3 regions of the [Micrococcus luteus] ATCC 49442 genome follow, and region 2 is predicted to be linked to each of the others. Evidence: riboswitches for the same ligand, from Rfam matches in the RefSeq annotation. Region 2 holds a riboswitch; each other region holds the start of a gene.

What was found. Region 2 has a riboswitch for cyclic di-AMP ahead of GUV69_RS10560 (C40 family peptidase). Riboswitches for the same ligand answer to the same signal wherever they lie in the genome.
Region 1: linked by a shared signal. The riboswitch ahead of GUV69_RS11145 (aggregation-promoting factor C-terminal-like domain-containing protein) and the one ahead of GUV69_RS10560 (C40 family peptidase) in region 2 are both predicted to bind cyclic di-AMP.
Region 3: linked by a shared signal. The riboswitch ahead of GUV69_RS02650 (C40 family peptidase) and the one ahead of GUV69_RS10560 (C40 family peptidase) in region 2 are both predicted to bind cyclic di-AMP.

Annotation. Positions count from the first base shown of each region.
Region 1 covers NZ_JAAAXP010000001.1:2,481,608-2,484,855, forward strand. The annotation lists gene GUV69_RS11140 (sensor histidine kinase) at 1-1,274, shown strand, start outside; cyclic di-AMP (ydaO/yuaA leader) riboswitch at 1,377-1,525, shown strand; gene GUV69_RS11145 (aggregation-promoting factor C-terminal-like domain-containing protein) at 1,531-2,214, shown strand; gene GUV69_RS11150 (HAD-IA family hydrolase) at 2,377-3,057, opposite strand; gene GUV69_RS11155 (VOC family protein) at 3,104-3,248, opposite strand, start outside.
Region 2 covers NZ_JAAAXP010000001.1:2,343,652-2,346,899, forward strand. The annotation lists gene GUV69_RS10555 (NlpC/P60 family protein) at 190-960, opposite strand; gene GUV69_RS10560 (C40 family peptidase) at 1,114-1,800, opposite strand; cyclic di-AMP (ydaO/yuaA leader) riboswitch at 1,871-2,035, opposite strand; gene GUV69_RS10565 (M23 family metallopeptidase) at 2,182-3,009, opposite strand; cyclic di-AMP (ydaO/yuaA leader) riboswitch at 3,013-3,224, opposite strand.
Region 3 covers NZ_JAAAXP010000001.1:568,990-572,237, forward strand. The annotation lists gene GUV69_RS02645 (dienelactone hydrolase family protein) at 1-546, shown strand, start outside; gene GUV69_RS02650 (C40 family peptidase) at 613-1,467, opposite strand; cyclic di-AMP (ydaO/yuaA leader) riboswitch at 1,471-1,641, opposite strand; gene GUV69_RS02655 (coiled-coil domain-containing protein) at 1,892-3,148, shown strand; gene GUV69_RS02660 (cupin domain-containing protein) at 3,182-3,248, opposite strand, start outside.

The DNA.
Region 1 (3,248 bases), 140 kb from region 2:
TGGATGCCCGTGGCCAGAGTGTCGGAACCCTGAATGCGCGCATCGTCAACGGTCAGATCAACATTGGCGGCTACCTCGACTCGGACACCACCCGGTCTGCGCTCAGCTCTGAAGACAAGCAAACACTGCTGGCACTGACGCGGAACGGCAATCCCGTGGATCGCCCACTCTCCAACGGGGATTATCGGATTGTGGCCGTGGAAACCGGCTTCGGCGACGTTTTGGTCACGGGGCTTCCCCTGGCCGGCAAGGAAAGCACCCTCGCTTCACTGGTGTGGACCTTCGTCTTTGTCTCGCTGGGCGGGCTGGTGCTGATCGGGCTCGCCGGAACGGTGCTGATCCGCCGGACCATGCAGCCGCTGGAGCAGCTGTCCGAGGTGGCAACCAAGGTTGCGCGGCTCCCGCTGGACGCCGGCGAGGTGGCCCTCGCGGTGCGCGTCCCGCCGTCGAACGCCAATCCCGGAACCGAAGTGGGCAGCGTGGGCCACGCCCTGAACCTGATGCTGGACAACGTCGCCAGCGCCCTTGAGGCGCGGCAGCGGAGCGAGACGAAAGTGCGGCAGTTCGTTGCCGATGCCTCGCATGAACTGCGCACCCCGTTGACCGCTATCCGCGGGTACACGGAGCTGATGCGGATGACCGAAGACTTCACGCCGGACGGCCGGAAGTCCCTCGCACGCGTGCAGAGCCAGTCCGAACGCATGACCACCTTGGTGGAGGACCTGCTCCTGCTCGCCCGGCTTGACGAAGGGCAGCCCCTGAAACTCAGCGAGGTTGACCTGACCCAGCTCGTGATCGAGGCAGTCAGCGATGAAAAAGTTATCGCACCCGGCCACAACTGGCGCCTGGAACTCCCTGATGAGCCGCTGTCGGTCAATGGCGACGCGGCGCAGCTTCGTCAGGTACTGGTAAATCTGCTCTCCAACGCGCGCAAACACACGGCCCCGGGCACCACCGTGGTCACCAGTGTGGAAAAGTCCGCCGGCAGTGCAGTCATTACCGTGACGGACGACGGCGGCGGCATCCCACCGGAATTCGTGGACCACGTTTTTGCCAGGTTTGCCCGCGCAGACGCGGCCCGCAAAGGCACTGCGCCCGCGTCCGGCGTTGGGGCCGCCGAAGGCACCAGCGGCCTCGGCCTATCCATCGTCCAGTCAATCGCCGAGGCGCACGGCGGCACGGTTGACGTAGCATCGCGCCCTGGACGCACGGCGTTTGTTTTGCGCCTTCCCATGGGAGTTACGGCGCCGCAAGGCAACGCGCCGACGTCGTGATCTCCGTTACCAAAATGTGACTTAAGCTCCGCGCTCCTGTAGCGTCAATGGGGTGCGGTTCCCGTTCGGGCCGCATATCCGGATGTCGCCAAGCTCTGCCGCTTCCCGGATCCCGTATTCAGAGGCAGAGGCGGGGGACCCAGAGTCCCGGGCGTAAATGCCCTTGGGGTGAAGCCAGCACGTGATGTTTCCGTGTGGCCGGATGCCCTCATCCGAACCCGACAGCTAACTCCGCAGGTGTGAGAGGCGATCCATCATGTCTGAATCCAAGGTACAAACGCGCCCGGAGAACGGGTCCACCAAAAATCACCGCAAGATTCCCTCCCTGGCCCAGCGGGCAGCCGTCTTCACCGCGGCATGCGCTCTCCTCATCGGTGTGGGCGCAGCAGGCCAGGCAAACGAAGCCAGCCAGCTGGCAGCTGCCAGCGACACCCAGCAGTTGTCCACGGCCGACCTCGAGTCCAAGCTGAGCATGGAAAAAGCAGAGGTTCAGGCCAAGGCCGCCCCGTCCCCGGAGCCCGAAATCAGCGTTGCCCCGCAGGCCGCTGAACCGGCCCCGGCCCCCGAGCCCGCCCCTGCCCCGGCCCCGGAGCCCGCACCCGCCCCTGAGCCTGCCCCGGCTGTAGCCGTGGACGACCCCGCCGGAGCCCAGGCATATGCGGCTGGCCAGCTGGCCAGCTACGGCTGGGCGCCGGACCAGATGCAGTGCCTGCAGACCCTGTGGACCAAGGAATCTGACTGGACCACCACGGCCACCAACCCCAGCAGCGGTGCCTACGGCATCGTCCAGTCGCTCCCCGCCGAGAAAATGGCGAGCGCAGGTGCGGACTGGCTCACCAACTACCGCACCCAGATCAACTGGGGACTGAACTACATCCAGGAGCGCTACCAGTCACCGTGCGGTGCGCTGAACTTCCACCTGTCGAACAACTGGTACTAAGCCCGATTTTTCAGCATCCGTGATGCGCAGCAGGCCCTGAATCCCCCGGTTCAGGGCCTGCTGTCGTGAGCGGGAGCCCACGGCATCCGGCATTGCCGGACCCTGCGTGTCCGGTGACGGGGCAGCGCCGTTCCTGCGCACAAATGGAAGTGGATGCCGGCCCTAGAGCCGGAATGAAATGATCCTGCGGCCCGTGGCGTCCGCATCCACTGCTGCAGTGACTGAACTGTAGTCCTGGATATGCAGCACCCCTTCAGGCAGCGGGCCGGTATTGGGACCCACGGCCACGGTCCGCATGCCTGCGGCCACACCGGCGGCAATCCCTGCCGGCGCATCCTCAAACACCACGGCGTCCTCCGGCTCCACGCCCAGGAGTGAAGCGGCCCGCAGGTAGCCTTCAGGATGCGGCTTGCCCCGCGTCACCAGGTCCGCCGTGAGGGCTGTTGCCGGCATGGCCAGCCCGGCTGCTTCCATGCGGATATCCGCCAGAAGCCGGTCCGCCGAAGTGACCAGCGCGATCGCGTCAGCCGGAAGGCTCCGGAGCAGGCGGGCGACGCCCGGCAGCGCGACAATCCCCTCGGTCCGCACGCGTTCCATTGCGCCGAGTTCTTCCGTGAGGGCGGCCACGTCTGCACCCTCCGGCGCGAACCGCCGCACAGTGTCGATGGCCTGCACACCATGTGAAGTCCGGATGATCTCTGCGATGTCCAGGCTGTAGCGTGCGGCGAACTCACCCCACACCTGCTCGACGACCGCGGTGGAGTCCACCAGGGTGCCGTCCATGTCGAAGAGGACTGCACGGCAGGAAAGCATGACGGTGGAAGCGGGGGCTGGAATGCTCATCGCTCCATCTTGCCCCAAATGTTCCAGGCTTCCTGTCCCGGGTGTCCTAGGCTTCCCGTCCCGGGATGTACTGCACGGCCCACTTGTTGCCGTCCGGGTCCGCGAAGTACACAAAGTGACCCCAGGCCTGGACGTCCACGTCGCTCACCTCCACCCCGTTGTTCTTGAGGTAGTCATGGGCGGCGTGGATG
Region 2 (3,248 bases):
TGCCCCCGGCATATCCGGGCTATGGATCGACACCACAAGAGTAAACAAAAAATACCGGGATTAACTAATCCACCTCAGTCCGGGGCGACGTGTCAAATCTGCCCGGCGTCCAATCCGTGCCGGAAGGCCCGGCAGACAACAAAGGACCCCCGCCATCAGGCGGAGGTCCCTTGGAAGTTCAATCAGCTGCTAGGACACGCGGATGAAGACCGGGCCCGAACCAACGTTGGCGCTGAACACAACGGTCTGGTTGCCGTTGTAGCCGCCGTGAACAGCCTGGCCGTTGCCGGCGTAGACCGCGACGTGGGCCATGCCTGCTCCACCGTCTGCGTAATAGATGAGGTCGCCCGGCTGGGCTTCGGCTGCACTGACGGTGCGGCCGAGGCCGAGGTATCCTGCGGGCCAGTCGTGGAAGTTGATTCCGACGGCGGCGAGAGAGTTGGTGACCAGCATGGTGCAGTCCTGGTTTACGCCGAGCTGTGCGTAAGCAGCGGACAGGATGGCCTGGCCCTTGCCGCTGGCGGCAGCGGGAGCGGCGGGCGCGGCCGGGGCAGCCGGGGTGGACGACGCAACCTTGATTGCGGCAGCGGGCTGGGCGGCAGGTGCGGCAGGTGCCTCAACTGCCTCAACAACGGGCTCCGGCTCTTCAACGGGAGCCGGCGTGGTGGTCACAGCAGGCTTCTCGTAGGAGATGGCGATGGTGGAGGCAGCCGAAATGATGGCCGGCGCTGAAACCTCAACCTCAAGGTTGGAGGCCGAAGCGGCTTCCCGCTGAATGTTGGTGTCTGCGGCGTTGGCCGCAATCCCGCTGGTCAGGACCAGGCCGGAGGCAGCAGCGATAACCGCGGCCTGGCGGCCCATGCCACCGGCGTTGTCGCCGACAGCCTTGGCAATGACAGCAAGCGAGTTGGTCTTGGTGACCTCGGCGCGGTGCCGTGCAACAGTTGCACGAGTAGTCATTAAAATTTCTCTCTTTCGTGTTCCTCAGGGCCTTTTGGGCAGCCCGAGGGCTGTGGACGCGCCGGCATCTTGGGGGCACGCCGGCACGCCCCGAACGGGGATTTTTTAAGGGTTTCTAGCGAAGAAACGGGGAGTTGATCCGGATAACCGGATTTAGCCCATGGTGTAGAAGGAGGACGATCCTGTTGCCGCAACCGCGTGCAGCAACGTGCCCTGCGACGGGTTCAGCGCGCTGATCATCATGCCGTTGCCGACGTAGATACCAACGTGCGCTCCACCGTTCTGCATCACCAGGTCACCCGGGGCCGGGGTTGCGGTGGGCCGCATCGCGGTCCAGGCATTGACGCGGGGAATGCTGATGCCGGCCTGGGCGTAAACCCACTGGGTGAAGCCGGAGCAGTCCCAGCCATTGGGAGAGGTGCCCCCCCAGACGTAAGGGCTGCCGATACCGGTGTACGCAATTGCTGCCAGGCCCGAACCTGCGGCTGCAGAAACAGTGTCCGCAAGCTTGGTCTCGGCTGCACCGGCAGCGGCGGTTTCCGTTTCAGCTGCCGCTTCGGCTGCTGTTTCGGAAGCCGTGGACTGTGCACGGACCGGTTCGATCTTCGGCGCCGGCGTGGTCTCGACCACAATGCGCTCGAAGGAAACCGTGGCCGTGGGCGCGGCAGTGACGGCAAGCGCAGTCTGCGTTGAACCGGACTCGGTGGAGGCGGACACACCTGCAGTGGTGTCCGCGGCGTTGGCCGGAAGCCCCATGGTCAGGATCAGACCTGACGCAGCTGCGATGACAGCAGCCTGGCGACCTACGGTCCCGGCGTTTGCACTAACAGCCTTGGACACGGAGCCCAAGGGGTTGGTGCGAACCGTTTGCGCGCGGTGGCGCGCAGAATTATGGCGTGAAGACACGAAGGTAGCCTCTCCCAATGCCTGCGAGGTGAGCTGTCGGATTCGGATGGGAGTCACCCGGCCGCGCCGCTTCCTGGGAAGCTTTGCGACTTAACCCCAAGGCCTTCAGGATCGAAGACCAAAATTGGTTCCCCCGCCCCTGCCAGACGAATTCATGCGAACGGACCTTGAGCGGTGGCAGAGCTAGGCAATCCACTCAAGAACGTCAACTTCGGAAAAGTTGACGCGCTTTAGACGTTACAGCAGTTCAGAGCCAATGTCACATTCAGGTCACGGCAGGTCTCGGTGAATTGAGAGCTAGCGCTCATTTTGCGCTTAGAGCCAGCCTGTGGGGTCAACAACTTCGCCGTTGACCTGGACTTCAAAGTGGAGGTGGCAGCCCGTGGAGGCCCCCGTGGTGCCGCTGAGGGCCACGACATCGCCGCGGGTCACTGTCTGGCCTGTGCTGACCGTTGCGGACGACAGGTGGTTGTACGTGGTCTCCAGGCCGTTGCCATGGTCCACCACTACCCGGTTGCCGCCGCCGTACTGGTGCCAGCCGACGAACGTCACGGTGCCACTGGCAGCAGCCAGCACCGACGTACCGCACTGGGCCATGAAGTCCTGGCCGCGGTGGAAGTCCCCGGACCCGCCCGTGATGGGGCTGATCCGGAATCCGAACGGTGACGCCGTGGAAAGTTCTGCGAGCGGTGCGCCCAGGCTGCCCGCGGAGGCCGCAGGCGTAATGGAGCCGGCAGACTGCGCACTCAGCAACTGCTTGAGCTTGCCGTCGGGGTCACCCTCCGTCACAACTGAGGAGCGGCTGAAGTCGATCTGAGCCGCTGCTTCAGCGGAAATCTCGGGCTGCGGGGTTGCGGAAACCGCGGCGACGGACTGGCCGGGCTGCTGGTCGGCCATCACCGGACCCGTGACCGGAACCGTCACAGTGAGGGCCAGGCCAGTGGCCGCGAGGGCAATTCCGGCTTTCTGGCCAATACCGCTGGCGGCCGCAAAATCGGTCATCTGCCTGAACGCGCCACGCCGCTGACGCCGCGCTGCGCGCTGTACGTCGCGTGGCCTCTCCGCGGAAAATTCCTCGGCAGCCCGCGGCGCCGAAGCGGGGCCTGCCGCCCGGCGGCGGCCCCTGGAGTATTGCGTGGTCAAGAATGTTCCTCTCTGGATAGCCTGCGAAGTTAGCTGTCGGATTCGGGTCAGAGAGTTCAAAGACCCGGTCCGCCGTGGCAAGCATTTGGCGCAGGGGTATCCCGGGAGATTCTTTCGCTGGAAAGGCTTGCTGCTGACGGACTTCACCCCAAGGCAGCTTTTTGACTGCCGGTTGTGGTTCCTCCGCCTCTGCCAGTTGGTGACTTTGCACCTGATCCGCTGGCAGAGCTCGGCTCCGG
Region 3 (3,248 bases), 1.8 Mb from region 2:
GACGTGGCGCGCCGGTTCGCGAAGGCAGGGTATACCGCGCTGGCCCTGGACCTCCTGAGCAGGGAAGGGGGAACTGCCAGCCTCGATTCGGACGCCGTTTCGGGGGCGCTGACCAAGGCAGGGGCGGCCCGTCATGTAGGCGACTTCGCGGCAGCCTTTGATTACCTCCAGGCCCAGGACTTCGTGGAGTCCGGACGCATTGCCATGAACGGATACTGTTTCGGCGGCGGCATTACCTGGCAGGCGGCTACCGAGCTGCCAGGCCTGAAAGCCACCGCAGCGTTTTATGGTCCGGCTCCGGACCTGAACAAGGTGCCGGCCATCAAAGCTGCCGCATTCGGGGTGTACGCCGAACTGGACCAGCGGATCACCGGCGCGATGCCGGCCCTCCGCGATGCCTTGGCCGCCACCACTGTGACGCATCAGCTCATCGTCTACCCGGGCGTGGACCACGCTTTCCACAATGACACCGGGGAACGCTATAACGAGGCCCAGGCGACCGCTGCGTGGAATGACACGCTGTCCTGGTTTGGGCAGCACGTCTGAGGATGCAGCAGCGGCCGACGGCGGCGGGCGGCTGTGTGCCGACCGCCGCCGTCCAACGGCCTGGGGTCACGCTACGCGGACGAAGGAAGCGCCCTGGAGCCAGCTGATGGAGTGGACCTCGGTCTTAAAACCGTCCACGCCGCCGCTGACAACCTGGCCGTTGCCGGCGAAGACGCCAACGTGACCGGCAGTGATGACAAGGTCACCCGGGGCAGGCGAGCCAACAACGCTGCCGTACTGGTAGAACTGGCCCGGGGCCAGGTCTCCAACGCTCTTACCGACCGAGCGAAGGGCCTTCTCCACCATGGCGGTGCAGTCCTGCTGTACTCCGAGCTGGCCGTAGGCCGCGGCCAGGATTGCCGAGCCGGCAGCGCCGGTCGGGGCCTGGACAGGGGCGGGAGCCTGAACCGGTGCGGAGGTTGACGCCAGCTGGATGCCGGTGTTGGCGGGAGCAGCCGGGGCGGCTGCCGGGGCTGCGGGTGCTGCCGGTGCCGGGGCGGCTGCCGGTGCCGGTGCGGCTGCCGGGGCTGCCTGACCGGCGGCGGGGATCTGGATCTGGTCGCCCGGGTAAATGATCGAGGACAGCGCCAGGCCATTGGCGGCCAGGACATCGTTGAGGGCTACGCCGTTGGCGGCAGAGATCTCGCCCAGCGTGTCGCCGGAGACGACGGTGTGGACATTGGCCGTTGCGGGGGCCGGGGCCGGAGCGACGGCTGCTACCGGTGCGCTGGACTGTGCCTGAACGTTACCCGTGCCGGAGTTGTCCGGTCCGCTGACCCCGGCGTGTGCCGGAGCGCTGAAACCGAAAAACAGGCCTGAAGCGGCGGCGACAACAAGGGCCGGCCGTCCGATCGTCAGGGCAAGGGACGTAGTAGGGGTGGTGGCGGCACGATGGCGTGCGGCAGTGTACTTCTTGGACATGGTTGATTGCCTCTCCCATGCCTGCGGGGTGAGCTGTCGGGTTCGGGTCGGAGACACCCGGCCGTGCGCCACCGTGCAGGACGGGACGCAAACGACTTAACCCCAAGGCCTCAGCTGAAGCCGTGAAAATGTGGTTCCCCCGTCCCTGCCAGTTCAATTGCGCTGGGATCCCGGGTCAGCGGCAGGGCTCGGCATACTGACGGGAATGTCCTGGCTTTGAACCAGGGCACCGAACGACCATAGCCGCTGGTTTTCCCAAATGTCACATTCCGATAACGGAATGTAGGGCCAAAACACGCTTGAAGGTGCCAGCAATTTTTCCTGGTTGTGGTAATAGCATCGCAGGTCAGGCCCCGAAACCGATATATGCCCGGTAAGCTCACCAACTATGTGTCCGATCCCACAAAACAGGCGGCCGTCCGCAGTGGCCGCAGTCCTCGTACTGGCCGTCGCCGGTTCGTTATGCGGCACGCATGCATACGCGGCAGCCGACACCCCGCCCGATGGATACCCCTCATGGCAGGACGTGGAGAAAGCCAGGCAAACCGAGGCCGGCACCGCAGCGGAAGTCGCCAGGATTGGCGACCTGCTGGGCGGATTGCAGACCCGGTCCGAAGCCCTCGGAAATGCCGCCGTCACCGCCGCCGCCGAGTATGCGGTGACCGGGGCTGAGCTTCAGGCGGTCAGTTCGAGGGTGGATGCCCTGGCCGCGCAGGTGGCCCGTGCGCAGGAGGATGCAACCCGTCATAAGAAGGAAATTGGTGCGCTCGCAGCACAGTCGTACAAGACCGGCGGGACAAACATCGGGTTCTTCGTGGCGCTCGACGCCGTGCAGACCAACAGCATGCACGGGCTGAACATCGTCCGGATCGTCAGCGACAGGACGGCGTCCCTGGTCCACAAATCAGCAGAGGCTGAGAAGGCGGCGGAGGCGCTCGCCGGCCAGGAGCGCGCGGCCAAAGCCGAACGCGAACGGCTGGCCGGGGAAGCGCAAACGAAGCTGGCCGCAGCCCGGTCGGCCCAGCAGGCGATGTCGCAGCAGGTCGCGGAGCAACAGGAACGCAGCACCGAACTCACCGCCCAGCTCGCCTCGCTCAAGGGAACAACGGCTGCAGTGGAGGGTGAGTTCCGTCAGGGTCAGGCCGCGCTGGCAGCCTTCGAAGTGTCGCAGGCGGCAAAGCGTGCGGCGGCGGAAGAGCAGGCACGCCGCCAGGCAGCGACCGCAGCGGCCCAGACCCCGGCGAAGCCAGCCCCGGCCGCCCCTGCCCCGCAGAATCCTGCTCCCGGAGTGCCTGCCCCGGCACCTCCTGCTGAAAGTCCGACGCCGAAGCCGCCGCCCGTCGTCGTCCCCTCTGTTCCGGGCGGCGGGGTCAACGACCCCGCAGGCGCCAGGAGCTACGCTGCCGGGAGGCTGTCCGCCTACGGGTGGGGCCAGGACCAGTTCCAGTGCCTGGCGCAGCTCTGGACGAAGGAATCCAACTGGCTGACCACGGCCACCAACCCGGACTCAGGTGCGTACGGCATCGCCCAGGCGCTGCCGGCCAGTAAGTATGCGAGCGCGGGAAGCGACTGGCTCACCAGCTACCGGACCCAGGTGGACTGGGGACTCGCCTATATCCTTGACCGCTACAATTCACCTTGCGCCGCGTGGAACCACTCGATAATCAGGAACTGGTACTGACCGCCTCCCGCCGCCGACCGATCCCGGCCGCGCTCAGCCGCCGGCCGGCTTGGCGAACTCCGCAGCGCTGAGGAATTCGATGCCGACGAATGGCTGGTCG